3 regions of the Janthinobacterium sp. BJB301 genome follow, and region 2 is predicted to be linked to each of the others. Evidence: predicted binding sites of a transcription regulator. Region 2 holds the regulator's gene; each other region holds the start of a gene.
What was found. Region 2 encodes LexA, which represses DNA repair genes until DNA is damaged. Its sites were predicted from a motif close to ACTGTATNNNNATACAGT; they were not measured.
Positions count from the first base shown of each region.

Region 1 (9,734 bases), on a different contig from region 2:
CGGCCAGGAAAAAGAAGATTTCCATGGAACTGGTCAGGCTGGCGGCAAATTGCAGCAAAGCATGATGGGCCAGGCGCAGGCGCAGAGCGATATAGGGATGAGTACTACGGGGCAAGCGCATCGAGGCAGGAGCGGCAGAGTCAGCAGGAGCGCTGATTCTAGAGCATTTGTGGTCCCGGAATGGGAAAAGCCCTTCGGTTCTAGGAACCAAAGGGCTTTTCTTTTATTGGCGGAGCGGACGGGACTCGAACCCGCGACCCCCGACGTGACAGGCCGGTATTCTAACCAACTGAACTACCACTCCAAGCTCGTATGATCTGTGTTGCTGATCCATGAAGCACTGGATAATTTTCTGTATTGGTGGTGGGTGCTGAGAGGCTCGAACTCCCGACCTACGCCTTGTAAGGGCGCCGCTCTACCAACTGAGCTAAGCACCCGCATACCCAGAAAACTATCCCGACGTTTGTCACCACGTCTGGAAGAGGCACTATTATAGGGGGCGCTTTCCCCCTTGTGCAACTATTCTTATGGGATAAAAGCTTTTTTTTGCTGAAAAACGCAAAAATATTCGGGGCGAGGGAGGGCTGGCGCTTTTTCTGCTTCTGAAATGGGAAAAGCCCTTCGGTTCAGAGAACCAAAGGGCTTTTCTTTTATTGGCGGAGCGGACGGGACTCGAACCCGCGACCCCCGACGTGACAGGCCGGTATTCTAACCAACTGAACTACCACTCCAAGCTCGTATGATCTGTATTGCTGATCCATGAAGCACTGGACAGTTTTCTGATTTGGTGGGTGCTGAGAGGCTCGAACTCCCGACCTACGCCTTGTAAGGGCGCCGCTCTACCAACTGAGCTAAGCACCCGTTGCTTGTCTCAGAAAACCATCCCGACGTTTGTCACCACGTCTGGAAGAGGCGCTATTATAGGACGGGCGAAATCCTTCTGCAAGCGCTTTTTTTCACTTTACTCTGTAATACCCCATTGCGACAGCATCCACGCCATATTGAACGCATTCTCGGCGATGGCGTTATAGCGGCCCGAGGCGCCGCCGTGGCCGGCGCCCATATTCGTTTTCAGCAGCAGGGGATTGCCATCCGTTTTGTACGCGCGCAGCTTGGCCACATACTTGGCCGGTTCCCAGTACATGACCTGGCTGTCGTTGAGGCCCGTCGTCACCAGCATGGCTGGGTAATTCTTGCGCGCAATGTTGTCGTACGGCGAGTAGCTGAGCATGTAGTCGTAGGCCGCCTTCTGGTTCGGGTCGCCCCATTCCAGGTACTCGCCCGTCGTCAGCGGCAGGCTGGCGTCCATCATGGTGTTCATCACGTCGACAAACGGCACGGCCGCATGCACGGCGTGGAACAGGTCCGGGCGCATGTTGACGACGGCGCCCATCAGCAAGCCGCCCGCGCTGCCGCCCTGGATGATCAGGCGGTTCGGGCTGGTCCATTTTTCGCGCACCAGGTAGTCGGCGCTGTCGATGAAGTCATTGAAGGTGTTTTTCTTCTTCATCAGCATGCCGTCTTCATGCCAGGCTTCGCCCATGTCGGTGCCGCCGCGGATATGCGCCTGCGCATAGATGACGCCACGGTCCAGCAGGCTGATGCGGCTGATGGCAAAACTGGCTTCCGTGGAAATGCCATACGAACCATACGAGTACAGCAGCAGCGGCGCGGAACCGTCGAGCTTGACGCCTTTCTTGTAGACGATCCACAGCGGTACTTGCACGCCATCGCGCGCCTTCACCCACAGGCGCTGCGTGGTGTAGCGGCTGCCGTCAAAGCCGCCGACGATTTCCTGCTGCTTCAGCACCGTGCGCTTGCCGTCTTGCATGCTGACGTCGATGACGGTGGGCGGCGTGACGGGCGACTGGTAGGACATGCGAAATTGCGTGGAGGAAAATTCTGGCGTACCGACGGATGTCGCCAGGTAGACGGGGTCGTCGAACTGCACCGTTTTCCAGTTTTTATGCGCGAAATCAAGGATGCGCGCGCGGTTCAGGGCACGGGCCTTTTCCATCACCACCAGGTAGCCCTGGAAGACGTCGATGGACTGGATCACGGCATCCTTGTTGTGCGGCACGACGGGCTTCCAGTTCTGCGGCTGCGGCGCGGACAGCGGCGCGCTGACGACACGGAAATTCTTCGCCTCCTTGTTGGTCAGAATATACAGCTGGCCATCGCGGTGCTCGATGCCGTAGCGGTGGCCTTTTTCACGTTTCAGCACGGATTGAAAGGTGCCTTGCGGCGTGCTCGTTGGCAGCAGCAGCACTTCGCTCGTATCCGTGCTGCGCGCGGTAAGCACAAAGTAGCGATGGTCGCGCGTGCGGCTCACGCCGATGGCGAACTGTTCCACCGGCTCGTGATAGACCTGCTGCAAGGTGCCGCCCAGCGGCAGGCGGAACAATCGGTCCGCGCGCTTGGTGGTGGCGTCTTCCTGCGTCAGCATCAGGGTGGCATTGTCCGCCGCCCAGGCCAGGGACGTGACTCGAGGCATGGTATCGCCCAGCAACTTGCCCGTCTTCAAATCCTTGACATGCAGCTCGTACTGGCGGAAACCCGTCGTGTCGGTGGTGTAGGCCAGCAACTGTTCATTCGGGCTGATGCTGAATGCGCGCACGGCAAAGAACTTCTGGCCTTCGGCCAATTGATTCTGGTCCAGCAAGATTTCCTCAGCCGCCTGCGCATCGTAGGCGCCGTTCGTGCCGACGGGGCGGCGGCAGTGAATCGGGTATTGTTTGCCCGCTTCCGTGCGCGTGTAATAGTAGAAATTGCCCTGGCGCGCAGGCACGGACAGGTCCACTTCCTGCATGCGGCCCTTGACCTCCGCAGTCACCTTGTCGGCCAGCGGCTGGATCGGGGCCGTGACGGCGGCCGTGTAGGCGTTTTCCGCATTCAGGTAATCGATCACGGCAGGATCGGTTTTCTTTTGCAGCCAGCGGTAGTCGTCCGTGACGACCGTGCCGTGGCGCGTTTCCTGCCACGCCGTCTTGGCGGCGACAGGCGCGGTGGCGAGGGTGGCGGCAACGGTGGTGGTGGCGTCGGCCAGCGCGGATGGCGCCAGTGTGGACAGCAGCAGGGCCGGCAGGATGGATAACCAGGCGGACCGGCGGCGCGAAGCGTGATGGGCGATGGACAAGGCGATTCCCTTTCATAGTTGTGTCAGGATTGTAATCTTGCTATTGAGAAAAGCAACCGCCGTGCTTGTGCGTTTCAACTTGCATCCACGGACATTTGCAGTGATACTGTATATAATTACAGTATCCGACAGCATCCCGCCGCGAGGTGCCCTTGACCACATCTGCCCTTACATTGCCTGAAACCCGCCGCTGGATTGCCCACCTGGACATGGATGCCTTCTTTGCCTCGGTGGAACTATTAAAATATCCGGAACTGCGCGGCGAAGCAGTCGTCATCGGCGGCGGGCGCTTGCAGCAGCCCGTGCTGCAGGAAGACGGCACGCGGCAGTTTGCGCGCATGCGCGATTATGTGGGGCGCGGCGTCGTCACCACGTCGACCTATGCGGCGCGCGCGTTTGGCGTGTTTTCCGCCATGGGCATCATGAAGGCGGCCAAGCTGGCGCCCGACAGCATCCTGTTGCCGGCCGACTTCGAGGCTTACCGCGAGTATTCGGCGCGCTTCAAGCAGGCCGTGGCCCAGTTGTGCCCCATCATCCAGAACGTGGGTATCGATGAAATCTATGTCGACCTGACGGAGTATGGCGAGCAGGCGCCGGCCATGGCGGCGCGCCTGAAGGCGGCCGTGTCCGAGGCGACGGGCCTGTCGTGCTCGATTGGCCTGGCCCCCAACAAATTGCTGGCAAAAATCTGTTCCGACCTGGAAAAACCGGACGGTCTCACCATTTTGCAGCCCGAGGATATCGAAGCGCGCGTGTGGCCCTTGCCGGCGAAAAAGATCAATGGCATCGGCCCGAAGGCGACGGCCAAGCTGGAAGCGCTGGGAATAGTCACCATCGGCGAGCTGGCCCGGGCCGACATGGCCATGCTGCGCACGCAGTTTGGCGATTTGTACACGGGCTGGCTGCGCCAGGCGGCGCTGGGCATCGATGACCGGCCTGTACAGACGAGCCGGGAAACCAAGTCCGTCAGCCGCGAAACGACGTTCGAGCGCGACTTGCAGGTGGTGCGCGACCGCGCCACCCTGTCGGAAAAGCTGGAAAGCCTGTGCACGCGCGTGGCGGGCGACCTCGACAAGCAATCGCTGGCCGGGCGCACGGTGGGCATCAAGCTGCGCTTCGAGGATTTCAGCACCGTCACGCGCGACATCACCTTGCCCAGCGCCACGGCGGACGCGGCCGCCATCCTGCGCGCCAGCCGCGATTGCTTGCGGCGCGTGCCATTTGAAAAGAAAATCCGCCTGCTGGGCGTGCGTATCTCGACCTTGTCCGATCCGGCCATCGTGACGCGGCAGGCGCCGGCCCAGGCGGAGCTGTTTCCCGCCCTGTAGCGGCATTCCCCACGCATCAACAACACCGCGCCAGTCCGCGCTTTTGACGGCATTCCCGTGTCGAAAGTGTAGAATGGCGTTCCCCTGGCACTACTGAAACAAACGGAAGACAAAAACTATGTGGTTCAAGAATCTTCAGATTTACCGCCTGCCCGCACCATGGGCCTATACGCCAGAACAACTGGAAGAGGCCTTGTCCTCGAACAAATTTACGCCGGCGACCAGCATGGATCTGATGCGCCAGGGCTGGGATACGCCACGCCCGAACGGCGGCCTGGTCCATGTGGTCAACAAGCAGATGCTGATCTTGCTGGGCACGGAAAAGAAACTGCTGCCAGCGACCGTCATCAATCAGGTGGCCAAGGCCCGCGCTGCCGAGATGGAAGAAGCGCAAGGCTTTGCGCCTGGCAAGAAAGCCATGAAGGAATTGAAGGAACGCGTGGCCGACGAGTTGCTGCCGCGCGCTTTCAGCATCCGCAGCAACGTCTGGACGTGGATCGACCCCGTCAATGGCTGGCTGGTGGTCGATGCCGCCAGCCCGGCAAAGGCCGATGAAGTCATCAAGCTGCTGTTGAAAGCCGTCGACAAACTGCCGCTGGAAAGCCTGCGCGTGCAGCGCTCGCCCGTCGCGGTGATGACGGAATGGCTGCAGGCCGACGACGCGCCTGCCGGCTTCACGGTCGACATGGATACGGAATTGCGCGCCACGGGCGAAAGCAAGGCCACTGTGCGCTACGTGCGCCACACCCTGGAAGCGGACGACGTGCGCCGCCACATCGCGGCCGGCAAGCAGTGCACGCGCCTGGCCATGACGTGGAACGACAAGATTTCGTTTGTGCTGACGGAATCGCTGGCCATCAAGAGCGTCAAGCCGCTGGACGTGATCAAGGAAACGGAATCGAGCACGAAGAACGACGAAGAACGTTTCGACGGCGACGTGATGCTGATGACGGGCGAACTGAGCAAGCTGATGGCCGACGTGGTCGAAGCCCTGGGCGGCGAAGCGACGGCGTAAGCGCGGTCATGCTGTGACGAAAAAGGAGCTGCGGCTCCTTTTTTTTCGCCTGTGCAATATGTTGCAACATAAAAAAAGCGCCTTGCACGGTGAGGTGCAAGGCGCTTCTCAGACAAGCTAATTCAAAACGTCAAATTAGAACTTGTAGTTGCCGGTGATGTAGAACGAACGCATCATTGGATCGGCGTAGCGTGGGTCGAAACCAACCTGGTGGCCCGACGAAGCGCGCAGCGACAGCGGTGGAGCACGGTCGAACAGGTTCTTGATGCCTGCGCGGATCGTGGTTTGCTTGTCAAAGGCGAAACGTGCTTGCCAGTCGAACGTCGTGTACGACGGTACTTGCAGGCGGAAGTTTTTCTCTTCTTGCTGGGTCGCCAGGTTATACACGGTAGCGGCTGCATCGGTGTAGCCGTTACGGTAGTTGACGGTTACCGTGTTGCTCAGGCGGCCCGTGTCGAGGGTCGTCGTCAGCTTCATCAGGTTGCGGAACGTGACTTCGTTGGTGTCGCCGAAGAAGTTCATGTTGCTGGTGTAGATATTATCGCTACCGGCTTTGGTGTAGTTGGCGTGCAACATGTGCGTACCGCTCAATTGGGCCGTCAGCTTGCCGAAGGAAAACTTGTGGTTGGCCGACAGATCCCAGTCGATACCACGGTATTCCTTCTTGCCGATGTTGACCGACAGTTTCTTGAACGAGTAGTAGGTGATGCCGGTCGATGGCTCGGTATAAGTTCCGAAGCTCGACGCATACTTGACCGGATCGGCAAATGCCTGCTCTTCGGAAACTTCCGACACGGCATTGCGCAGTTTCACATCCCACAGGTCGGCGCCGAACGAGAAGGCCGAGCTAGGCTCTACGCGGAAACCCAGGGTGAACTGCTTCGATTTTTCCGATTGCAGATCTGGATTGCCTTGCGATACCGCGTTGTATTGCGTTGCTTCTGCGCGGCAAAGTGGCGAACCTGGGTATGGGCAATCAAATTTCTTGGCGGTAAAGCCGGCATTGACCAGTGGCTGAGCAATTTCCAGCATGCTTGGCGCCTTGAAACCCGTGCCGTACGAACCGCGGATCAGCACGGTCTGTACTGGCTGCCAGCGTGCCGATACCTTGTAGGTATTGGCGCTGTCTTTTTTGCCGACAGTTTTGTTGTTCAGCTTGTCATCGATTGCCTTGACAGCATCGTGACGGCCACCCACGGTCATTTCGAACGACTTGGTCAACGGTGCCAGCAACTCGACGAACGCGCCGTAGGTGTCGCGGCTCATGTCGTAGGCGGCCTTCGTGTTGAAGTTGTAGATGTCGTCGCCGGTGGCATTGCTGCCTGGCGATTGCTCATAGGTATAGGTGCGGTAGTCGCCACCGATACCCAGGCTGGCCTTGCCGCCTGGCAAGGAGAACAATTCACGCGAACCGTGCGTATCGACGCCGCGCATCGTGGTCGATGCGGTACGCACCGAACCGACGAATTGCGCGCCAGCGACTTGCGCTTGCACGGATGGCTTTTGCGTCGCTGCAAACGGGTTGAAGTCTGGATTGGCGAGGATGTTCTTGAACTCCTGGCTCTTCTGGTAACCGCCCGTGTAGCGCTCGTCGATCGAGTTTTGCGACCAGGTCAGGCCGCTTTCGAAGTTCCACGCGCCCAGTTCGCCTTCCACACCAACGACCATGTGTTTGGTTTCGGTGATGGTGTTGCTGGCGCGCAGGCCGAAGTCGGTGCTGCGGTAGTTGGCGGTGATCGACTTGATGTCGGCACGTTGCGCTGGCGTCAGGTAGGGCGATACATAGGTGTTGTACAGCGCGCTGCCCTTGGCGATCGAAATCGGGATCGGATTGGCGGCGATACGCGCCGTCAGGTCGTAGCGCGAGTAGGCCAGTTCGGCGAACGCGTTCAGGTTGTCGTTCAGCTTGTACGTAGCTTTGGAGAACAGGCTGTCGCGTTTCGATTGCGGTACGACTTCCACGGTGGAGCCCGTGTCGAAGCCGCAAGCGCGCGCGTTGCTGGTCGTCGTGTAGGAGTCTTCAGGGCACTTGCCATTCATCGCCAGGTAAGGCGTAAAGGCTGTCGATTTAGCACCGCTATTGTAGGCAACAGTGGCGCCTGCTGGCGAAGCCGAGGTGCTGGTGCGGTCCCATACGTAGTTGTTGCCGTTGCGGCTGAATGGCACATATGAGGTAGCGGCGAACTTGCGGTCGGTGGCGCTCAGTTTCGACTGCTCGTCGTGGCGGTACGACAGCAGCACGTTGAAGCGGTCTTCGTCCAGGTCGCCGAAACCGTAGGTGACGCTGGTATTCCAGGCGTTGCCGCCTTTGTCTTCCGGACCGCCATAGGTGGCTTCCAGGGTGGCACCTTGCTGGTTTTTCTTCAGGATGAAGTTCAGTACGCCGGCAATGGCGTCCGAGCCGTACAGGGCCGAAGCGCCGTCGGTCAGGATTTCGACGCGCTCAACGGCGCTCATCGGAATGGCGTTCAGGTTGACCGTGGTGCCGGAGCCTTGTGGCGCGATGCGGCGGCCGTTCAGCAGTACCAGGGTGTAGGACTCGCCGATACCGTGCAGCGATGCACTGGTATTGCCGCCCGAATCGGAGCCGGCAGCAACTGCGCCGATGGTGAAGCCTTGCATGGCTGGCAGGGCCTGGATCAGGTCGGCTACCGAAGTGGCGCCCGATTTGGCGATCGCTTCTTGCGACAGGCGTTGTACAGGCAGGGCGCCTTCGACGGCGATACGTTTGATACTCGAACCGGTAATTTCAACTTTTTGAATTGCTTCGTCCGCCATGGATTGGCCAGAGAACAAGACGCTACCTGCCAGTACGGTCAGGGCCAGGCGTACGCTGCGCACGCCAATTTTTTCTTTAAATGCCATTATAACAATTACTCCGTAGTAGTTTTAATAACGACAAGCAGTACACGAGCACCGCTCAAGCCATCGGATGGATGGCCAGCGGAGGCGTGTACGGTAGGCGGAACCACGTCTGGGGGAGGTGGAAGACTACTTAGCGCAATATTGTTATAAATGCACTTCTTACTTGTCGAGGCAAACATTATGTCGTCTCAGCAAGAAAAAATGCACCTCAACCGTGTCGGATTTGGCAATAAATTGTGGATACAGAAGAATATTTAATTTAACTGTTAAATTGCAGTTTTATATTTATATATATCGTCGTTTTTAAAAATGATCAATGGTGTTTTTTTACAACATAAAATTATTCTATTGGCAATTCGATGTTTTACCTACAATAATTCGAGAAAAACTATTGCTTTGCAGAATTTATGAAAGGTAAAAAAACGTAAAAAAAGCCCGTTAAAACGGGCTGGTGGAATTGTGACAGAGTGTCAGTCAGACCGTGTGCCGGTCCGCTTGCCGCGCCCCGTCTGCCAAACGCTTACAAGGGTTGGAACACGCCGGCGGCGCGATTCTTTTGCACATTGTCCCAGGCGAAGATCTGGCCATTCATGGCCACATATACGCCGGCTGGCAAGGTTTGCGCCACACCGCAGGCAAAGCCCAGGTTGAACAAGGCATCGGAGTTGTCGATTTCGTAGGGAATCATGGCGCCCGTCAAGATCACCGTTTGCTGCAGGTTCGCCGCGCCCAGCACTTGCGCCGTTTCGCGCATGGTGTCGGTGCCATGGATGATGACGATGGCTTTTTCCTGTGCCGCGCGGCATGAGGCCAGCACGCGCTGGCGGTCCGCATCTTGCATGTCGAGCGAATCGAGCAGGGGCAGTTGCTCCAGCGCCACGGGCGCCGTCATGCGCGCACGGGCAATCGCTGCCGGCAAATGACTGTCGGAAAAGCCCAGGGTACCGTTCAATTCGTTGTAGTGTTTGTCGAAAGTGCCGCCAGTGGCGAGTATGCGCAAAGTCATGATGTGGTCACGATGTCAGTGGAGAATGACGCGCATGATAGCGTGGATTGGCACCGTTGCGTGAATGCCGCCGCAGATGGGGCAGCGTGCCTGCCGCCCTGTGCCAGCACCGCATCTGGAAAATTTGGCCATCTGTGAGTACACTGGTTTCTTTGTTTGCCTGCCACCCCGACTCCGTATGAAAGCGCTCGCTCCCGGCACCGTCATTTTTCACCGCCACCGCGGCTACGGGGTGATTACGTCCGTCAATTTGCTGACGGGCTGGATCGCTGCCCGTTTCGGCAGCGAAGCGCGGACCCTGGACCTGAACCTATCGACCGACGACGTGCAATTCGCCGATGGCGAAGCGATCCTGTTTCGCCGCGCGCCGCCGGACCGCATGCC
Region 1 covers NZ_PDZJ01000007.1:127,445-137,178, forward strand. The annotation lists gene CSQ91_RS27245 (hypothetical protein) at 1-115, opposite strand, end outside; tRNA gene CSQ91_RS27250 (tRNA-Asp) at 228-304, opposite strand; tRNA gene CSQ91_RS27255 (tRNA-Val) at 362-437, opposite strand; tRNA gene CSQ91_RS27260 (tRNA-Asp) at 655-731, opposite strand; tRNA gene CSQ91_RS27265 (tRNA-Val) at 786-861, opposite strand; gene CSQ91_RS27270 (S9 family peptidase) at 962-3,136, opposite strand; gene dinB (DNA polymerase IV) at 3,310-4,464, shown strand; gene CSQ91_RS27280 (recombination-associated protein RdgC) at 4,583-5,479, shown strand; gene CSQ91_RS27285 (TonB-dependent receptor) at 5,615-8,344, opposite strand; gene CSQ91_RS27290 (asparaginase domain-containing protein) at 8,865-9,350, opposite strand; gene CSQ91_RS27295 (L-asparaginase) at 9,529-9,734, shown strand, end outside.
Region 1: the regulator LexA is predicted to act here: its motif matches at 3,242-3,259, upstream of dinB (DNA polymerase IV).

Region 2 (9,734 bases):
ACAGCGTACCGAAGCTGATGGCCGTGTAGCACGAGATGATGACCCACATCGGCGGCATGGCATCGGCCGCGCTCGAGTAGCCGGCGGCGATCAGCAGCATCCAGATGATGCCGATGGTTTTTTGCGCATCGTTGCCGCCGTGGCCCAGGCTGTAGGCGGCCGCCGATACCAGCTGCAAACGGCGGAACCACTTGTCGACCTTGCGCGGCGTCGAACGCACGAAAATCCACGACACGAGCAGCATCATGATCGAACCGAACACAAAGCCCAGCACGGGTGCGATGACGATGAAAGCCACGGTTTTCCACAGGCCGGCCGCGACCAGCGCGCCCGTGCCGGACTTGGCGACAGCGGCGCCCACCAGGCCGCCGATCAGCGCGTGCGAGGACGACGAAGGAATGCCGTAGTACCAGGTAAACAAATTCCAGAAGATGGCGCCCATCAGCGCGCCGAAGATCACGTACTGGTCGATCACCGCCGGGTCAATGGTGCCCTTGCCCACCGTGGCGGCCACGGTCAGCTGGTGGAACACGAAGATGGCGACGAAGTTGAACGTGGCGGCCATGGCAACCGCGGTCTGCGGTTTCAATACGCCCGTCGAGACCACCGTGGCGATCGCGTTGGCGGCATCGTGGAAGCCGTTCATGAAGTCAAACAGCAGCGCGAGGACGATCAACAGGCCTAGCACGTAGATGCTGATTTGTATGGTCATTGTAGTTTCTTTTCTGATTCTGGTTCAGGACAGGCCCAACGCTTACGCGTTTTCGACGATGATGCCTTCGATAATATTGGACACATCTTCGCAACGGTCGGTCACGGTTTCCAGAATTTCGTAGATCGCTTTCAGCTTGATCAGGTTGCGCACGTCCGGCTCATCGCGGAACAGCTTGGACATGGCGGCGCGCATCACGTGGTCGGCGTCCGATTCCAGGCGGTCGATCTCTTCGCAGATGGCGACGATCTTGCGCGAGTTGTCCATGTTGTGCAGCATGGCGACGGCGTCGCGCACTTTTTCGGTACAGGCCAGCACCAGTTCGGCCAGGCGCTTGGCTTCCGGCGTGACGGCTTTCAGGTCGTACAGCGAAACGGTTTGCGCCGCATCTTCCAGCAGGTCGAGGATGTCGTCCTGGCGCGTGATCAGCTGATGGATGTCGTCGCGGTCGATCGGCGTGATGAAGGTCTTGTGCAGCATTTCCACGGTGGCGTAGGTGACTTTGTCCGCCTGTTTCTCGATGCTTTCGATCGCATGCACGCGGTTTTCCAGGTCGTCGAAATTGGTCATCAGGCCGAGCATCTCTTTGGCGCCCTTGACGCACAGTTCCGCGTGCTGGTTAAACAATTCAAAAAACTTGCCCTCAGTGGGCATCAAGCGTCCAAACATGTCATTCTCCGTTAAGCATTGAGTCGTGTTATTTACTACAGAAAGCCGCCCCTTTTGATGAAGGGGCGGCCAATGGAATATCAGTGCTGCTGTGTTAGTCGCCTTGGTAAAGCGCCAGGCCACCACTGTAATTGCCAAATTTGGTGTACTGCCCCATGAAGGTGAGGCGGATGCTGCCGATTGGACCGTTACGTTGTTTACCGATGATGATTTCGGCCGTTCCCTTGTCTGGCGAGTCGGGGTTATACACCTCGTCGCGGTAAATGAACAGGATCACGTCGGCATCCTGCTCAATAGCGCCCGATTCGCGCAAGTCGGACATGACAGGACGTTTGTTCGGGCGTTGCTCCAGCGAGCGGTTCAGCTGGGACAGCGCGATCACGGGGCAACCGAGTTCTTTCGCCAGGCCTTTCAAGCCCCGTGAAATCTCGGAAATCTCCGTGGCGCGGTTGTCGCCCGGCGTATTGGCCGACATCAGCTGCAAGTAATCGACGATGATCAGGCCCAGCTTGCCGCATTGACGCGACAGGCGGCGCGAACGGGCGCGCAATTCGATCGAGTTGAGCGCCGGCGTTTCATCGATGTACAACTGCGCGTCGTTCATCTTCTGGATCGCATTCGTCAGGCGCGGCCAGTCCTCGTCGTTCAGGCGGCCCGTGCGCAGGCGGTGCTGGTCGAGCTGTCCGACGGAGCCGAGCATACGCATGGCCAGCTGGGCGCCGCCCATCTCCATCGAGAACACGGCCACGGGCAAGCCGCTGTCGATGGCCACGTTTTCGCCGATGTTGACGGAAAACGCCGTCTTGCCCATCGACGGACGGCCCGCCACGATCACCAGGTCGCCCGGCTGCAGACCGGAGGTCATGCGGTCGAGGTCGATGAAACCGGTGGGCACGCCCGTGATTTCACTCTGGTTGTCGCGGCTGTACAGTTCGTCGATGCGCTCGACCACTTGGGTCAGCAGGGGCTGGATGGCGGTCCAGCCCTGGGCGCCGCGCGCGCCTTCTTCGGCGATGGCGAAAATCTTCGACTCGGCCTCGTCAAGCATCTGCTTGACTTCCTTGCCTTGCGGGCTGAAGGCCGTGCCGGAAATATCGTCGGCGACGGTGATGAGCTTGCGCAGCACGCCGCGGTCGCGCACGATCTCGGCGTAGCGCCGGATGTTCGCGGCCGATGGCGTGTTTTGCGCCATGGCGTTCAGGTAAGCGAGTCCGCCCACATCATCGGCCTTGCCGAGCTGGGTCAGGGTTTCAAAAACAGTAATGACATCGGCTGGCTTGGAAGCGTTAACCATCTTGACGATTTGCTCGAAGATGATGCGATGGTCATAGCGATAGAAATCCTCCGCATGCATGAAGTCGGCGATGCGGTCATACGCGGCATTGTCGCGCAGCAGGCCACCGATAACGGATTGTTCTGCTTCGATCGAATGCGGCGGAATACGGAGGGAATCCAGTTGCGGATCAGAGGGGGCGTTCATGGCGCGAATTATACCCGCTTCGGCGTGCTGGCAAAAATAAAGGGCTGAAATTGAGCGAAAAAAAGGCCACAAAAAAGCCGGGCGAACCCGGCTTTTCATAGTGCGGCAACGCTTGCGGGCCAGGCCCGCAGACGATTACGCGTTCGCGTCTGGTACGACAGCGATAACAACTTCCACGACCACGTCGGTGTGCAGAGCAACCGAAACGTTGTGCTCGCCAACGATCTTCAGCGGGCCGGTAGGCATGCGGATTTGTGCTTTTTCAACAGCAAAACCTTGCTTGGTCAGCGCTTCAGCGATGTCGAAGTTGGTGACGGAACCGAACAGACGGCCATCAACACCAGCTTTTTGAGCAACTTGAACGGTCAGGCCGCTCAGTTTTTCGCCCTGGGCTTGCGATGCGGCCAGTTTGGCGGCAGCAGCTTTTTCCAGTTCGGCGCGCTTGACTTCGAATTCAGCCACAGCGGTTGCCGTAGCACGACGTGCCAGGCGTTGCGGGATCAGGAAGTTACGTGCGTAACCGTCTTTGACTTTGACGACTTCGCCGAGGTTACCGACGTTAACAACTTTTTCTAACAGAATGATTTGCATAGTTCTTCTCCAGGAATATCTGACCGATTAAGCGTGGTGCAGATCGGTGTATGGCAGCAGCGCGAGGAAGCGAGCGCGCTTGATTGCGGTGTCAACTTGGCGCTGGTAGTGCGCTTTGGTACCGGTCAGGCGTGCTGGCATGATCTTGCCGTTTTCTTGGACGAAGTCTTTCAGCGTGTCGACGTCTTTGTAGTCGACTTGCTCAACGTGAGCTGCGGTGAAGCGGCAGAACTTCTTGCGTTTGAACAACGGGTTTTGCTGTTTGCGTTTTTCTTTAAGCTTGAGCTTATTTTTGTCGAACTTTTTACCGAATGCCATGTCAGGCTCCTGTATCTAAAATGCGCTAGTCAGAATTGACTGCACTAAAATCAATGATGTGAAACACCAAACTCTTGCTGTTGCGGCTCTTCCTGGCCAGGAAACCCGTGAACTGATACACCCCGCTCAAGCTTGCCTGACTGAACCTGCCTGAAATTTCGCCAGCGGCTAGCGCGGCAACATCAAACTCGGTCAAACGGGCAATCCCTGCTTCCATCTGCTGCGAACTGTGTTGCAATACTGCATTCACAATCGGCAGCCCTGCCGGGGTATAGCGCAATATTTCGCGCTCGGCAATGATGGCGGTTACTTGTAGCTGGTTCAGCGCACGATCCTGGTCAAGAATTAAGCTGCTGCTGCGGCTGGAGCGGCTGCTGGTGCTTCGGTGCGGTGGCTTTTGGCCGCGTCTTCGCGTTGTACCGATTTCATCATCGGCGAAGGAGCTGTTTCAGCTTTCTTCATTTTAACGGTCAGGTGACGCAACACGGCATCATTGAATTTGAATGCTGTTTCCAACTCGACCAGGGTCTCGTTGTCGCACTCGATGTTCAGGCAGATGTAGTGTGCTTTAGGCAGCTTTTGGATCGAGTAAGCCATTTGACGGCGGCCCCAATCTTCCACGCGGTGAACCGAACCGCCGCGGGTGGTTACGCTGGCTTTGTAGCGTTCGATCATCGCGGGCACTTGCTCGCTTTGGTCCGGATGGACGATAAAGACTATTTCATAATGACGCATGCAAACTCCTTCAGGTCGGATTGATAATCGCCCACCCCGGCGTCAAGACGGGTGTGGGAAGGTCAGCCGAAGATTATAACCGCCTTTTGCAAACGTTTCAATCATTCCTTCCACCAGCGCCCGAAAAGCCCGCGCGCCACCGTGCTTTCCGCCCCTGGACAAGTATTTCTTGCGAAATTCGCCCAAAACACGGAAATCCCCTTGCATAGTGGGCGATACTGTACAAAAATACAGACTGTTCATATAGACAGCATTTTAGTATGCACCCACCGCTCATGATCAAGCTGACAGCACGACAAGAACAAATCCTGAACCTGATCAAGGACGCGATTGAAAACACGGGCTTTCCTCCCACCCGTGCCGAAATCGCCAATGAACTGGGTTTCAAATCGGCCAACGCGGCCGAAGAGCATTTGCAGGCCCTGGCCCGCAAGGGCGCGATCGAGATTTCTCCCGGCACCTCGCGCGGCATCCGCCTGATCGGCGCGGCCGCTGAAGCCCTGCCATCGAAAGTGCCGGCAGCGCTGCTGATGTCGCTGCCCCTGATCGGCCGGGTGGCGGCAGGCTCGCCCATTCTGGCACAGGAAAACCTGGAAGCGAGCTACAACGTGGACCCCGCCCTGTTTTCGGCCAAGCCCGACTTCCTGCTGAAGGTACGCGGCTGGTCCATGCGCGACGCCGGCATCATGGATGGCGATTTACTGGCCGTCAAGAAGGTCGATAGCGCCAAGAATGGCCAGATCGTTGTCGCCCGCATCGGCGACGAAGTCACCGTCAAGCGCTACAAGAAAACGGGTTCCGTCATCGAATTGCTGCCGGAAAACCCCGACTTCAAGGTCATCACCGTATCGCCGGAAGATGAATTCGCCCTGGAAGGTTTGGCGGTAGGCTTGATGCGCAGCTGGCATTGAACCACCGCATGTAAAAAGGGCCGCAACAGCATGACTGTTGCGGCCCTTTTTTATTGCCCAGGCGTTTTATGCGTCCAGGGCGCTACGGAAATCCTCGAGCAAGTCCGCCTCATCCTCGATACCGACGGAGACGCGGATCAGGGATTCGGCGATGCCCATGCTGGCGCGGCGCTCGGCGCCCATCTCGTAAAAGATCGTATGGGCGACGGGAATGACCAAGGTGCGCGTGTCGCCGAGATTGCTCGCTGGAATGGCAAGATTGAGACGATTGAGGAAATCGAAGCAATCGATGCCATCCTTCAGCTCAAAGCTGAACAGCGAGCCATAGCTGCGGAACAAATCCGTCGCCAGCGCGTGCTGCGGATGCGCGGCCAAGCCCGGGTAATGCACGGCCGCTACCCGCGGGTCGGCGGCCAGCATGGTGGCCAGCGCCAGGGCGTTCGAGCAGGTGCGGTCCATGCGCAAGGCCATGGTTTCCGCGCCGACGGCGATATGGTGCGCCGCTTCCGGCCCCAGGGATGCGCCGAAATCGCGCAAGGCCTTGGCGCGGATTTGCGCGATGCCCCACTGCGCCGGCGCCGCCTTCTTGTAATTGTCGAAAATATTCGGATACTGCGTCCAGTCGAACACGCCCGTGTCCGTCAAGCTGCCGCCCAGGGCATTGCCGTGGCCGCCGATGGATTTTGTCAGCGCATTGACCACCAGGCCCGCGCCCACGGCTTTCGGGCGGAACAGGTAGGGCGTCGTCATCGTATTGTCGACGATGTACAAAATGCCGCGTTCCTTGCACAACGCGCCGATCTTCGCCAGATCGGCGATCTGCGTGCGCGGATTGGCGATGGTTTCGACAAACACGATGCGCGTTTGCGGCGTGATGGCGGCGGCCACATTGGCCACGTCGGTGGCGTCGACGAACGACACGCCGATGCCCTGCCCCGTCACCGTTTGCCACAGGCTGTTGGTGTTGCCAAACAAAAAGGCCGACGACACGACATGGTCGCCCGCGCGCAAGAGCGCCTGCACAACGGCGCCGATGGCGCCCATGCCGGTGGCGAAGCACAGCGTGGCGACGCCGTCTTCCATCTTGTTGACCTTGTCTTCCAGCGCGGAGACGGTCGGATTGCCCTGGCGGCCGTAGCGGAAGCCGGGCTCCTTGCCCTGGAATACGGATGCGAGCTGGCGCGCATCGCCGTAGCCGAAGGCAACGGAAGTATGCACGGGCTTGTGCAGGGAACCGTGCTCGATGCCCTTGCGGCGGTCGTTATGCAGGATGGTGGTGGTAAAGCCGTAGTTTTTTTTATCGTTCATGATCGCGGAGCAAAAAAAGCCCGGCGCTAGCCGGGCAAGATAATTACGCTTCTGTTGTCGCCAGGTTCAGGTTCAGCTGGGAACGCGGCGTATCTTCGGGCGCTGCCGCCTTCGGATGGTGGCGCGCATATTCCAGGCGGTCCAGGTATTCCTGCGACACGTCGCCCGTCACGTACACGCCATCGAAGCACGACGCTTCGAAGTTGGTCAGGGCCGGGTTGACGTCGGCGATGGCCTGCTTGAGCGCGCCGATATCCTGGTACACCAGGTAGTCGGCCGTGATTTCGCGGCACACTTCTTCCGTCGTGCGGCCATAGGCGATCAGTTCGTCGCGCGTCGGCATGTCGATGCCGTACACGTTCGGGTAGATCACCGGCGGCGCAGCCGAGGCGAAGATGACTTTCGTCGCGCCTGCTTCGCGCGCCATCTGCACGATTTCACGGCTGGTGGTGCCGCGCACGATGGAATCGTCGACCAGCAGCACGACCTTGTCCTTGAATTCGGACGGGATCGCGTTGAGCTTCTGGCGCACGGATTTCTTGCGCGCCGCCTGGCCCGGCATGATGAAGGTACGGCCGATATAGCGGTTCTTGATGAAGCCTTCGCGGTACTCGATGTTCAGCGCCATGGCCAGCTGGATGGCGGCCGGACGCGAGGAATCGGGAATCGGCATGACCACGTCGATATGCACGCCTGGCAATTCGGCGCGGATCTTCTCGGCCAGGTACTCGCCCATTTTCAGGCGCGTGGCGTACACGGAGGCACCGTCGATGACGGAGTCGGGACGGGCCAGGTAGACGAATTCGAACACGCACGGGTTCAGGCTGGCATTGTCGGCGCATTGGGCGCTGTGCAATTGCTTGTCAGCATCGATGAAGACGGCTTCGCCGGGACCGATGTCGCGCACGAAGCGGAAGCCCATGCCTTCCAGGGCCACGGATTCGGAAGCGATTAGGTATTCCGGACCTTGCTCCGTTTCATTGATGCCCAGGCACAGCGGGCGGATGCCGTGCGGATCGCGGAAGGCCAGCAAGCCCACGCCGGCGATCTGCGCCACGGCGGCGTAACCACCCTTGACGCGGCGGTTCAGCACGGTAACGGCCTTGAAGATGGCTTCCGGGTCCAGGTTCAGGCCCGTCGTCGCTTCCTGGATTTCATGCGCCAGCACGTTGAGCAGCACTTCCGAATCGGAATCGGTATTGATGTGGCGGCGGTCGTTCTTGAACATTTCCAGCTTCAACTGTTCCCAGTTGGTCAGGTTGCCATTGTGCGCCAGGGTGATGCCGAACGGCGCATTCACATAGAACGGTTGTGCTTCCTCTTCGCTCGACGAACCGGCCGTCGGGTAGCGGCAATGGCCGATGCCCGTCGTGCCTTGCAGCGAACGCATGTTGCGCGTACGGAAGACGTCACGCACGAGGCCATTGGCTTTGTGCATGGAAAACATACTGCTGTGATTGGTCGCAATCCCTGCCGCGTCCTGACCGCGATGTTGCAGGAGCAACAATGCATCATAGAGCAATTGATTGACAGGTTGATGGGAAACGACGCCGACGATGCCACACATGGTGTGCTCCTAAACTGTGCTACTGATTTTAAAAAAAATTCAAAATTTCACATGCTGCGCGTAAGCGGCAGGCAGATAAGGCTTGATGGCGCGCGCGCCCTGCTCCGCGAGCGGGCTGAGCTGCGCGTTTTTCCAGAATGGCTGCTGCGGTATGGAAGTCATGCCACACAAGATGACGGCGGTCAGCACGATCACAAGGCCCCGCGCCACGCCAAACAGGCTGCCCAGGGTGCGGTCGGCCAGGCTCAGGCCCGTCACCTTGACGAGCGCGTCGACCGTCATGGACAGCAATCCCATCAAAATGCGTACGCCGATGAACAGCACCACGAAAGCCAGCAACAAACGGACGGCTTCGCCCGGCACGGCTTCCGGCAGGAATTTCGCCAGCGTGGCGCCATAGGCGTTGGCAATGACGAAAGCCACGATCCAACTGACCAATGACAGTATTTCCTTGACCAGGCCACGCATCATGCTGATCAGCACGGACGTCACCAGCACGAACAGCACCAGGTAATCGAAGATCGTCACGCGCGCTCAGCCTTGCAACATCACGCCGGTACCAGGCTGCCGCCCAGGCCCAGCTTTTGCAGCTTGGCGCGGGTCTTTTCGGCGTCTTCGCGGCTGCCGAACGGGCCCACGCGCACGCGGATGCGCTCGCCCGCCGGGCTGGAGACTTTCTGCGTGTACGACTTGATGCCCGCTTCGCGCAGCTTGTCCTGCAATTCATCGACCTTGTCCTGCGTCGCCAAGGCCGCCACCTGCACCACGAACTTGCCGCTGCCGGCGTCATGCGCCTTGTCTTGTACTTTCTCTTGCGGCTTGCCTTCCAGGATAGCCAGCGCGCGCGCGGCATCGTCGGCCGATTGCGCCGGCTTGGCAGGCTTAGTCTCGGGCTTGGCTTCCGGTTTTACTTCATGCTTGGGCTCGGGCTTGGGCTCGTGTTTCGGCTCAGGCTTGGGTTCGTGCTTCGCTTCCGGCTTCGGCTCCACCTTGACAGGCTTGGGCTCAGGCTTGGGCTCAGGTTTCGGTTCCACATAGGTCGGCTTGACCGTTGCAGGCTGGACGGCGGCCAGCACGGGTGCCGGTGCAGGCGTCGGCTTGGCCGCAGGCGGCAGCGGCGCATCGACGATTTCCTCGGACTGGTCCAGGCCATTCGCTGCGGCCTGGGCCGGAACGGCCGGCACGGGCGCCGGTGCAGGTGCGGCGGCCTTTTCCTTCGACGGAATGTCGATGGCGATATCGTTGAAGGGCGCCTTCGGCTCGGAATCGAGCAGCATCGGCAAGCCGACAGCTACGCCCAAGGCCAGGGCAATCGCCCCGACCAGGCGGCGGCGTGCGCGCTTCTTTTCAGGCAAGACCGGATCCGGCGCTTCCTTGCCGCCACGGCGCGATCCGCCGCCACCGGAGGTGTTGGCTGCGCGCTTGCGGGTCGGCGACTGTGCT
Region 2 covers NZ_PDZJ01000002.1:99,884-109,617, forward strand. The annotation lists gene CSQ91_RS13780 (inorganic phosphate transporter) at 1-712, opposite strand, end outside; gene CSQ91_RS13785 (DUF47 domain-containing protein) at 755-1,381, opposite strand; gene CSQ91_RS13790 (replicative DNA helicase) at 1,476-2,861, opposite strand; gene rplI (50S ribosomal protein L9) at 2,997-3,452, opposite strand; gene rpsR (30S ribosomal protein S18) at 3,480-3,770, opposite strand; gene priB (primosomal replication protein N) at 3,796-4,095, opposite strand; gene rpsF (30S ribosomal protein S6) at 4,116-4,505, opposite strand; gene lexA (transcriptional repressor LexA) at 4,781-5,416, shown strand; gene CSQ91_RS13820 (cystathionine gamma-synthase family protein) at 5,483-6,724, opposite strand; gene purF (amidophosphoribosyltransferase) at 6,768-8,291, opposite strand; gene CSQ91_RS13830 (CvpA family protein) at 8,331-8,819, opposite strand; gene CSQ91_RS13835 (SPOR domain-containing protein) at 8,840-9,734, opposite strand, start outside.

Region 3 (9,734 bases), 140 kb from region 2:
TGATGCGGCCGGCCAGGTCGATGGGGATGGCGAACGACAGGCCCTGGAAGCCGCCCGTCTGGCTGTAGATCTGCGAATTGATGCCGACCACTTCGCCGCGCGTATTGAACAGCGGGCCGCCCGAGTTGCCTGGATTCACTGCCACGTCCGTCTGGATGAACGGCACATTGCTGTCGTCCGGCAGGGAACGGCCCTTGGCGCTGACGACGCCTGCCGTCACCGTGCTGTCGAAGCCATATGGCGAACCGATGGCCAGCACCCACTCGCCCACTTTCAGGTCGCTGGAATGGCCGAGCGGCACGATGGGCAGGTTGTTGGCGTCAATCTTCAGCACGGCGATATCGGTCTTCGGATCCGTGCCGAGCACCTTGGCGCGGAATTCGCGGCGGTCGTTCAGCTTGACGGTCACTTCGCGCGCATCGCGCACCACGTGGGCATTCGTCATGATGATGCCGTCCGGACTGACGATGAAGCCGGAACCGAGGCCATGCGTGGGCACGTCGCGGCCACCGCGCTGCCCGCCTTGCGGACCCTGGAAGCGGCGGAAGAACTCGAAGAAGGGGTCGTTGCCGAAATCGTCGTTGCCGGCCTGGGCCGAGGGGTCATAGGCCACCTTGGTGCTGCCCGTGACGCTGATATTCACCACGGCCGGGCTGTTGCGCGCGGCGATCTGGCTAAAGTCGGGCAAGGCCACCAGCGGCGCGGCAGCGGCGGGCGCCACGGCGGCAGCCACGGGAGCGGCAGGTACGCCAGCGGCGGCATTCGCGCCAGCATTGTTCTGATGCACCACCATGGCGCCACCGGCGCCCAGCACACCGATCGCGGCCAGCGCGGCTACGGTGCGTTTGATTTTCAGGGATGCGGTATTCGTTTGCTGTTCCATGAATTGCTCCTCATTCAATGAGATTTTGATGTATGCAATATTGGGCCACGAGTCTTAGGCGGTGCTTAACATTTTTCTATTTGGAAACAGGCATTTGCGCCTTTAAGCATGGTTTAATCTTGCGTGCCGCGCGCACCGCGCATGGCGGGCGATGAAGGGCCCGAACGGGCTCCGGACGTGACACTGGCCGGATCAACCGGCCAGTATTTTACTGCATGAAAGGAACCTGCCCGGGCGCCCGGAGGGCGCCACGATCAGATCAGGCCGCCTGACGCTGTTCCAGCGCGCTGACGGTGGCGCCGCTGCCGGAGCCGATCTCGATCTTGCGCGGTTTCAGCGCTTCCGGCACCTCGCGCACCAAGTCGATCGTCAGCATGCCGTTTTCAAACGTGGCGCCCGTGACTTTCACGTGGTTGGCCAGCTGGAAACGCTGTTCGAAATCGCGGGCAGCGATACCGCGATGCAAGAAGGTGCGCTCGACGCCATCTTTCTGCTTGCGGCCCGTGACGTGCAGGGAATCGCGTTCGGTGATGATGTCAATCTCTTCACGTGAGAAGCCGGCCAATGCCATCACGATGCGGTATTTATCTTCCGACACCAGTTCGATGTTGTACGGCGGATAGCTCGGTTGCGCATCGGCGCGCTGTTCGTTGAGCAGCTGTGCCAGGCGGTCAAAGCCAATGGCGGAACGGTACAGGGGAGCAAGGTCAAAAGTACGCATGATAAATATCCTTTTCAAATGAAGCGATAAGAGGGGCGGACCTCACCATGAGCATCCGCTTGTTACCGATATACGGCCTCTCCAGCCCCTTTCAAGGCCTTGAAATTGGCGAAAAGCGCCCCAGACGCCGCCAAATTTGTAAGAAATTTTTACATGCGCAGCCCAAGGGGATTTTGCATGGCGTCCCCCATGCGGCACCGGCTTTTGGTGTATGCTGGCGGCATGAACAATGACACCGACATCCAGCTCAGCGGCCCCTTCAAGGCCACCGACGGCTCCGGCCGTGCCCACGACATCAAGGCCATCCGCATCTTCGACGAAGGCTACGGCATCATCGACGTCTACGTCGATTTCGCCGCCCCGCTCGAAGCGGGCGCCTATAAGGACAAGACCCTGGTCGGCCACATACTGGCCCGCCTGCGCAGCCTCGGCTACGTGGGCCCCGATTTCGGCCACGGCGACCTTGGCTTGCAAGACAAGAAACTGATCGTTCTGGAAGCGCCCGAGGAATTTTCGGCCTTTGCCATCAGCAAGGGCTGGAAGGATCTATCCGCCGAATTTGACGAAGACTGAGAACACCTGACCAAATCTACTGCGCGTCGCGCTTTGCGGCCGGCGATGCTCACCGTGCTTTAGCACGGCTGCGCTTCTCGGCCACAAATCACTGCCGCTCGCTACGATTTTGTCAGATGTTGTAAAGTACCAATAGTATCCGCGCCGCGCCAGCTTCTGCTGCCGCGGCGTTTTTCATGGGCGACCGCTTGCTTACTTAGCTGATATAGCGCGCGCTCCAGGCGGCGATCACGTTGGCAACGTAGGCCGCGTCATCGCGTCCCGTCAACAGATGGTCGGCGTCGTCGAGCGAAACGAAACTTTTCGGGTGCTTGGCGGCCGTGAAGATATCCATCGCGTTCGACAGGCTCACCGTCGTGTCGTTCGGCGCGTGCATCACCAGCAGGGCGCGGCGCAGGCCGGTGATGTGGGTCTTGAGGCTGTGGCTGCCCGCGTCGTCGACGAATTGCTGGCGGATGCGGAAAGGCCGCCCTTCCAGCTGCACCAGCGCTTCGCCTTCGGCGGCGATTTGCTCCAGGTGCTCGCTGAACATGCGCGTCACGTAGGCGGGCGTGCTGGGTGCGGCCAGGGTGGCGATGGCGGTCGCTTCCGGCACTTGCGCGGCAGCGGCCAGCACGGCCGCGCCGCCCAGGCTATGGCCGATCAGCAATTGCGGCGCGGCGTGTTTTGCCCGCAGAAAATCCGCGGCGGCGACCAGGTCGTCGACGTTCGACGAGAAATTGGTGGCGGCAAACTCGCCCTCGCTGGCGCCCAGTCCCGTGAAGTCGAAGCGCAGCACGGCGATGCCGTGTTCCGTGAGACCTTGCGCGATGCGCCGCGCGGCCAGCACGTCCTTGCCGCAAGTAAAACAGTGGGCGAACAGCGCATACGCGCGGATGGCGCCGTCGGGCGCATCGAGGCGCGCCGCCAGCACATGGCCGTGCGCGCCGAGAAAATCTTGCCGAGTGGATTTCATTGTCTCAGATCAAAGCTGCCGCGCAGGGCGGCCGATGGCGCATTGTAGCGCCGCCCGGCTACTTCCTGCTTTAATCCCGCTTGGGAATATTGACTCCTTTGGCAACGGCTGGCCTGGCCAGAAACGCGTCCAGCGCGCGCTGCACATGCGGGAAATTGCCAAAGCCGACGAGGTCGCCCGCCCCATAGAAACCCACCAGGCAGCGCACCCACGGGAAGATGGCGATATCGGCAATCGTGTACTGGCTACCCATGATCCAGTCGCGGCCCTGCAGGCGCTGCTCGAGCACGCCCAGCAGGCGCTTGGCCTCGCCGATATAGCGTTCCAGCGGCCGCTTGTCCTCGTAATCCTTGCCGGCGAATTTATGGAAGAAGCCCACCTGGCCAAACATGGGGCCGATACCGCCCATCTGGAACATCAGCCACTGTATCGTTTCATAGCGCAGGCCTGCGTCCTGGGGGATGAACTTGCCCGTCTTTTCGGCCAGGTACAGCAGGATGGCGCCCGACTCGAACAGGGCCAGCGGCTTGCCATCGGGACCGTCCGGGTCGAGGATGGCGGGAATCTTGTTGTTCGGATTGAGGGACAGGAAGGCGGGCGACAGCTGGTCATTCTGCTCGAAGCTGACCAGGTGCGGCTCGTACGCCAGGCCCAGCTCTTCCAGCAGGATCGAAACCTTGATGCCGTTCGGCGTCGGTAGCGAGTACAGCTGCAGGCGCTCGGGATGCCGGGCAGGCCATTTTTGGGTGATGGGGAAGTCGGAAAGCTGTGTCATGGATATCCTTCATTTCAATTAAAGATGCGGCGCCGGGAAGCCAGTATAGCCAAGCATGGCAGTTTCAGCAGGACAGCGCATTCAGCCAAACAAGCCATGCAAAAACCAGCGCGGCGCGGCATCTTCTCCGCTGCCGGCGATGCGTTCACGGTAGACCCAGTAGTGGGCATGATCGAGGCCTTCGGCGATGAAGTAATCGCGCGCCTGCGACTGGCCCCACCAGCCCGCTTCAATGCGCTCGGCGACAGAGACCATTTTCAGGGGCGAGCCATAGAATGGCCGGTGTTCGCGCATCAGGAGGGCGATGGGCTGGGCCAGCAGCCAGCCGGGACGGGGCATGCCGGGCAAGCCGGGCGGCAAGTCCGGCACCGCGTTTCTGCCGCCGGCCTTGGCAGGCAGCGGCAGCCACTGGTTGGCCGCCTCGGGACGGTAATCGGCGCGCGGCGCGGCCTGCAAGACATTCTCCGTGCCCAGGCGCGCCACCAGCAATTCCATCAAGCGCTGGCGCTCTTGCGGCGTGCCGCCCGGCTCTGGAAACAGGGTGTCGCTGGGCGGCGCCATCGGCTGCACCTGCAGCGCTTCCAGCGTGAGGCCGATCACGGGCGCGTCCAGCGCCAGCTGCGCCAGGCGTTCCTTGAGCAGGCGCACCAGGTGCTCGTCGCGCCAGACGGCCTCGCCCAGGGCCAGGTCGATGACGGTGGGCGCACGCGCCACCCGGCCCCGCTCGTGCGCCAGCAACAATTGGATGCGCTCGACGGCAAATTGCCGCGCGCACAGCCAGCCCGTCATTTGCTGCAGCAGCCGGCGCGCGCCGAACAGCAGCGCGTCGGCGTGCTCCACGCGGTCGAACAATTCCAGACTGGCGCGGAACGTGGGCGGCGCTTCGAGCCACAGGTACAGTTCCGTGCCGTGACCATGCGCATCGTCGAGCATGTCCAGCAAGGCCCCGCCGCAGCGGCGCTGCAAGCCGGGCCGGGGCAAGTGGCGCAGCTGCCCCAGGGTGCGGCAGCCGATGCCGTCCAGCCATTCCAGGTAGGGGCGCGCCGGCGGCAGCAAGGCGCACGGCAGGCGGTCGAGGCGGCGCACCAGGCTGGCCATGCTCAATGTGCGGCCCCGGCGCGTAGCGGCGCGCGCCAGCAGCCAGGCGCCGCGCGCCGTGGGGGCGCAGGACAGCTGGGCCGTGTAGCCGAGCGCGCGCAAGCTGGCCGCGATTTGCCGGCACAGGGCGCGCACGCCGCCGAACAAGCGCAGGCTGGCGCCCGCATCGACGAGCAGGGTCGCTTCCTCGCCCTGCGCCACCAGCGGCGAATATTGCAGCAGCGCCAGCGCCACCGCTTGCAGGGCTTGCGCTTCCAGTTCGGGAGAGCGTTCGTGCAGGCGCGCCTGCGGCGCCAGCATCAGCGCGCCGGCGCGGCGCATGCCCGGCCGGATGCCGGCTGCCCGCGCCAGCGGCGACACGGCCATCACTTGCTCCTGCTCCAGCACCACGCCGAGGCTGTCAATCGACCAGCGCGGGCAAAACACTTCGAGCGGGAGCCGGGGCAGGCACAGGCCGATCCAGAGTCGCATGGCGTAGCAGTAATGAAGGAGGTTGCAGGGGCAGGAACAGGGGCGCGTCGCGCTGCGGTCCCCGGCGCTTGATGAAGCCGATCTCGATGCCGCCGGCGGCCGGACGCACGGACAGGCGCAGCGGCGCCGGCGACGCATCCTGCGCGCCGTGCAGCGGGCGCAGCATGCAAAACAGGGTGTTGCCGGACTGCGCGGCCAGGTGCAGCCGGCGCAGGCTGTCGGCGCGCACATGCGGCTGCCAGAACAGCAAGGCGCCGCAACTACCGCTGCGCAAGATGTTTTCCGCCGCCCACAGGGCATCCTTGCTGCTGGCGCTCTTTAACCACAGCAATTGCGACGGCGCCAGCCCCTGCGCGGCCAGGGCCAGCGCCTGCGGCGGATGGGGCGGCTGCAGCAGCACGATGGGCAAGCCCGGCAGCTGCGCCAGCGCGGGCGCCAGCAGCCGCAATTCGCCGCTGCCCGGCTGCTGCACCAGCAGATCGATGAGGCTGCCGCTGGGCCAGCCGCCGCCGGGCAACTGCGCGGACAGGGCGGCAAAGCCGGTGTCCAGGCAGCGCGTGGCGCCCTGCCCCAGCTGCGATGCGCGCCACAGGGACGGGTGCAAGGCTTCCGGCGAGGCCATCAATTGGGAATGTTGCATAATTGAATATGAAGATAAATACTGTATTTATATACAGTACTATCCAGCCCCGTTTTTGGCAAGGCTTATCTGCGCCGCAGCTCCCCGGGGGACGTCCCGCCACATCCGAAAAACACCGTTTTTCACATCGATTGCTGTACCATAAGCACTCTCCTTACCGTCTGGCAACGTACCAGTCGGCCTCCTCCGTCCATAAGGAAACGCATTTGACCACCATCCAAATCATCAGCGCCATCGTCTTCGGGCTTGCGCTCATCCACACCTTTGCCGCCAAGTCGTTTGAAACCTTGTCGCGGCGCCACCCCCGCCATGCGGGCCTGCTGCACTTGCTGGGCGAAGTGGAAGTCGTGTTCGGCTTCTGGGCCTTCATCTTGATCATCATCATGGCCTTTGTCTCGGGCGGCGATGCGGCCATCGAGTATGCCGAGTCGCGCCATTACACGGAGCCGCTGTTCGTCTTTGTCGTCATGGTCGTGGCTGCCTCGCGCCCCGTGCTCGACGCCGTGCAGCGCCTGTTGAAAGGCGTGGCGCGCGTGATGCCGCTGCGCACGGAACTGGCCCTCGTCTGGCTGGGCCTGGCGCTTGTGCCCCTGACGGGTTCGTTGATCACGGAACCGGCCGCCATGACCCTGGCCGCGTTGATGCTGGCACCGCAAATCTTCCGCCCGGGCATTCCTGAATGGCTGAAATACGGCGCGCTGGGCGTGCTCTTCGTCAACGTTTCCATCGGCGGCACGCTCACCTCGTACGCGGCGCCGCCCGTGCTGATGGTGGCCACCACGTGGAACTGGGATAGCGCCTACATGGCCACCCACTTCGGCTGGAAGGCGGCCATCGCCGTCCTCGTCAACGCCACCGGCGTGAGCATTTTGCTGCGCAAATACCTGCACAGCAACACCTCCGACATCAAGCCGAAGGCCGGTGAAGTGGAAGCGCCAAAAGTGCCGCTGGCCGTCAGCCTGGTGCACATGATCGTGCTGGCCGGCGTCGTCGCCCTGGCGCACCATCCCGTGCTGTTCATCGGCCTGTTCCTGTTCTTCCTCGGCTTCGTGCAGGCGTATGAGCGCTATCAAAGCCCGCTGATCCTGAAAGAGGGTTTATTGGTCGGCTTCTTCCTCGGCGGCCTGGTGGTACTGGGCGGCATGCAGCAATGGTGGCTGCAGCCCATCGTTTCCAGCCTGAAACCGCTGGCCCTGTTCTTCGGTGCCCTGGGCTTGACGGCCATTACCGACAATGCGGCCCTCACTTACCTCGGTTCGCTGATCGTCGGCATGACGGACGAAGCGAAATACATGCTGATGGCCGGCGCCGTAGCCGGCGGCGGCTTGACCGTCATCGCCAATGCGCCGAACCCGGCCGGCGTGGCCCTGCTGCGCCGCGGCTTCAAGGATGAATCGATCGGCGCCGTCGGTTTGCTGGCCGGCGCCCTGCTGCCGACGGCCGTGGCGGGCCTGGCCTTCCTGGCCCTGTAAGCCTCATCACGGGGCGGCTGCCGGCCGCCCCTGCTGCCTTCAATTTCCCTCTTCAGTTCCCTTCATACACGAGGAAATGCAGCCGGTCATAGAACAGGCTGTAGGCATAGTCGAACGTGCCCACGCTGCGAAAACCCTTGTGCAGATACACTTGCAGCGCCTCGCTTTTTTCCCATACCGTCAAGGTGATGCGCGCACAGCCCTTGCGGCTGGCCAGGTCGCGGATTTCATGGAACATCTGCCGGAACAGGCCCTGCCCCCGGTATTTCTCGTCGATGGCCAGGCTGCTGACGAAACAGTCGTCATTGCGCGCATGCGCGAGCACGAATGCGTCATAGGCATCGTCGAGCGCCTTCATGTCGTCTCGGTAATACGAGACGGCGCCGCAAGCCTGGAACTCGGCCATCGTGGCGGCAGTGAAGAAGCCGATGAAACGCCCATCTTCGTCGTGCAAGCCGTGGATGTGCTGCAGATACGGGTCGATATTCTGCCGCCGCTGCAATTCGACGAACTGCAGATTGAGTTTATTGCCGAACGAGCAGTATTCGAGATAGCTGGTGGCAAACAGCAGTTTCGCCATGCGGTTCTTCGTCTCATCGCCCAGCAGTTCACCCGGCACCAGCTTGAGCGGCGCATGCGACAGCAGGCCCGCCTGCGTCTCGTCGCCGGACGGGACGGCATCGCTGGCGGCCGGCATGCGGCTGCCGTGGCGGCCCACGGTCGGGCGCCAGAAATCGCCAGCGGCAATATGCTGCGAACGGTGGGCCAGCAGGTAGCGGCAAAAGACGCCATTCACGCGATCGAGCTGCGGGTCGTCCGACAGCACCGAGTAATAGTGAAAATGGTCGATGTCCGCCCGCAGCTGGGCCGCATACGCCATGCGCGGCACTTCCTCGATATCGAACACATCGACGATGTCGGGCAGGCTCAAAGGATCGTCGAGTTGCCAGCCGATTTCGTCGAGCCTGGCGACGCAGCGCGCATACGCGCGCCGTTCCTCGTCACTGAGGGGAATGTGCACGTCGGTAATGATATCGTCCAGCAAGCGCATGCCCCGGATGCCGCCCGCCACCGCTTCCCGCGCACCGTCATACAGCACGCAATAACGCTGGTAGAACTCGGCATGGCTGAGCAGGGTCACGCCCAGGTTTTTCTTCCATTCGGCATAGAACTGGCCAAACAGCTGCGCCTCGAATTGCGGGCAGGAACGGGGAATCCGCGCATCGATACCCGCATAGGCGAGGTTCACATTGCGCTGGATCACACGCAGCGCGGCATCGTTCTTCTTGGCGATCAGCATGCCCGTTTCATCGAGAAACAGATTCATCCAGCTGACATGCTGGCGCTCTTCGCTGTCGCCATCCTTGCGCTGGAAATAATCGGGTACTTCCGGCTTCATCAGGAAAATCGTCGCCGGATTGTGCGGGATCGTATCGACATCCATATACATGCCGCCGTATTCGCACATGATGAGGATGCGGAAATAATCGGACAAGGTGGCGAAGTAGCGCTGCATATGCAGGGTATCGAGTACGCCGAAGCGGGCCGGCGCGAAATCCAGCGCCAGCGCGCGCAGAGAATTGATATGCAGGGTCGTGCCGCCGATGGCGTAGCGGCCTATCGTGTAGCGCCCGGCGCCGCCCGTGGGGCTGAAGCGCTCGTCATTGCGCAGCTGCTGCGCATCCCACACCCACAGGATGGAGACGTACGGCGCGCCGCCGTTGTGCCGCACCGCTTCCAGCGCCGCGCCCCACTGCTGGATCGCTTCGGCTGCGATGGCCGGCAACGGTCCGCCCATCCAGATGCGGTGCAGGTAGCGCTCATCGTCGCCGAGCGCGCGGGTGGGAATGCAGCTCAGCGACGAGCAGCTTGCTGCATTGAAATGGTTGAAATTCAGGGCGACGAAGCTGCGCAGGGCCGCGATGCCCGCCTGGTGCTCCACGGCCAGCTGTTCCAGGTCGCTGCCGGCCGGCCGGACATCGGCCAGGGTGATGTAATCGAGTTTCAGCCGGTTGATGCGGAACTCGTATTCCAGGTTGAAAATCTTTGCTTGATCGTGTTTCGAGGCCAGGTCATCTATTTTCATGGGCGCACCATTTTCCGCAGGAGAGTGTCAATAAACTTCGCAGGAGGTAAAACAAGGTCG
Region 3 covers NZ_PDZJ01000002.1:235,141-244,874, forward strand. The annotation lists gene CSQ91_RS14345 (Do family serine endopeptidase) at 1-883, opposite strand, end outside; gene CSQ91_RS14350 (Hsp20 family protein) at 1,143-1,604, opposite strand; gene CSQ91_RS14355 (hypothetical protein) at 1,827-2,177, shown strand; gene CSQ91_RS14360 (alpha/beta hydrolase family protein) at 2,374-3,132, opposite strand; gene CSQ91_RS14365 (glutathione S-transferase N-terminal domain-containing protein) at 3,203-3,907, opposite strand; gene CSQ91_RS14370 (Y-family DNA polymerase) at 3,989-5,476, opposite strand; gene imuA (translesion DNA synthesis-associated protein ImuA) at 5,406-6,116, opposite strand; gene CSQ91_RS14380 (putative Na+/H+ antiporter) at 6,323-7,588, shown strand; gene CSQ91_RS14385 (GNAT family N-acetyltransferase) at 7,641-9,674, opposite strand.
Region 3: the regulator LexA is predicted to act here: its motif matches at 6,137-6,154, upstream of imuA (translesion DNA synthesis-associated protein ImuA).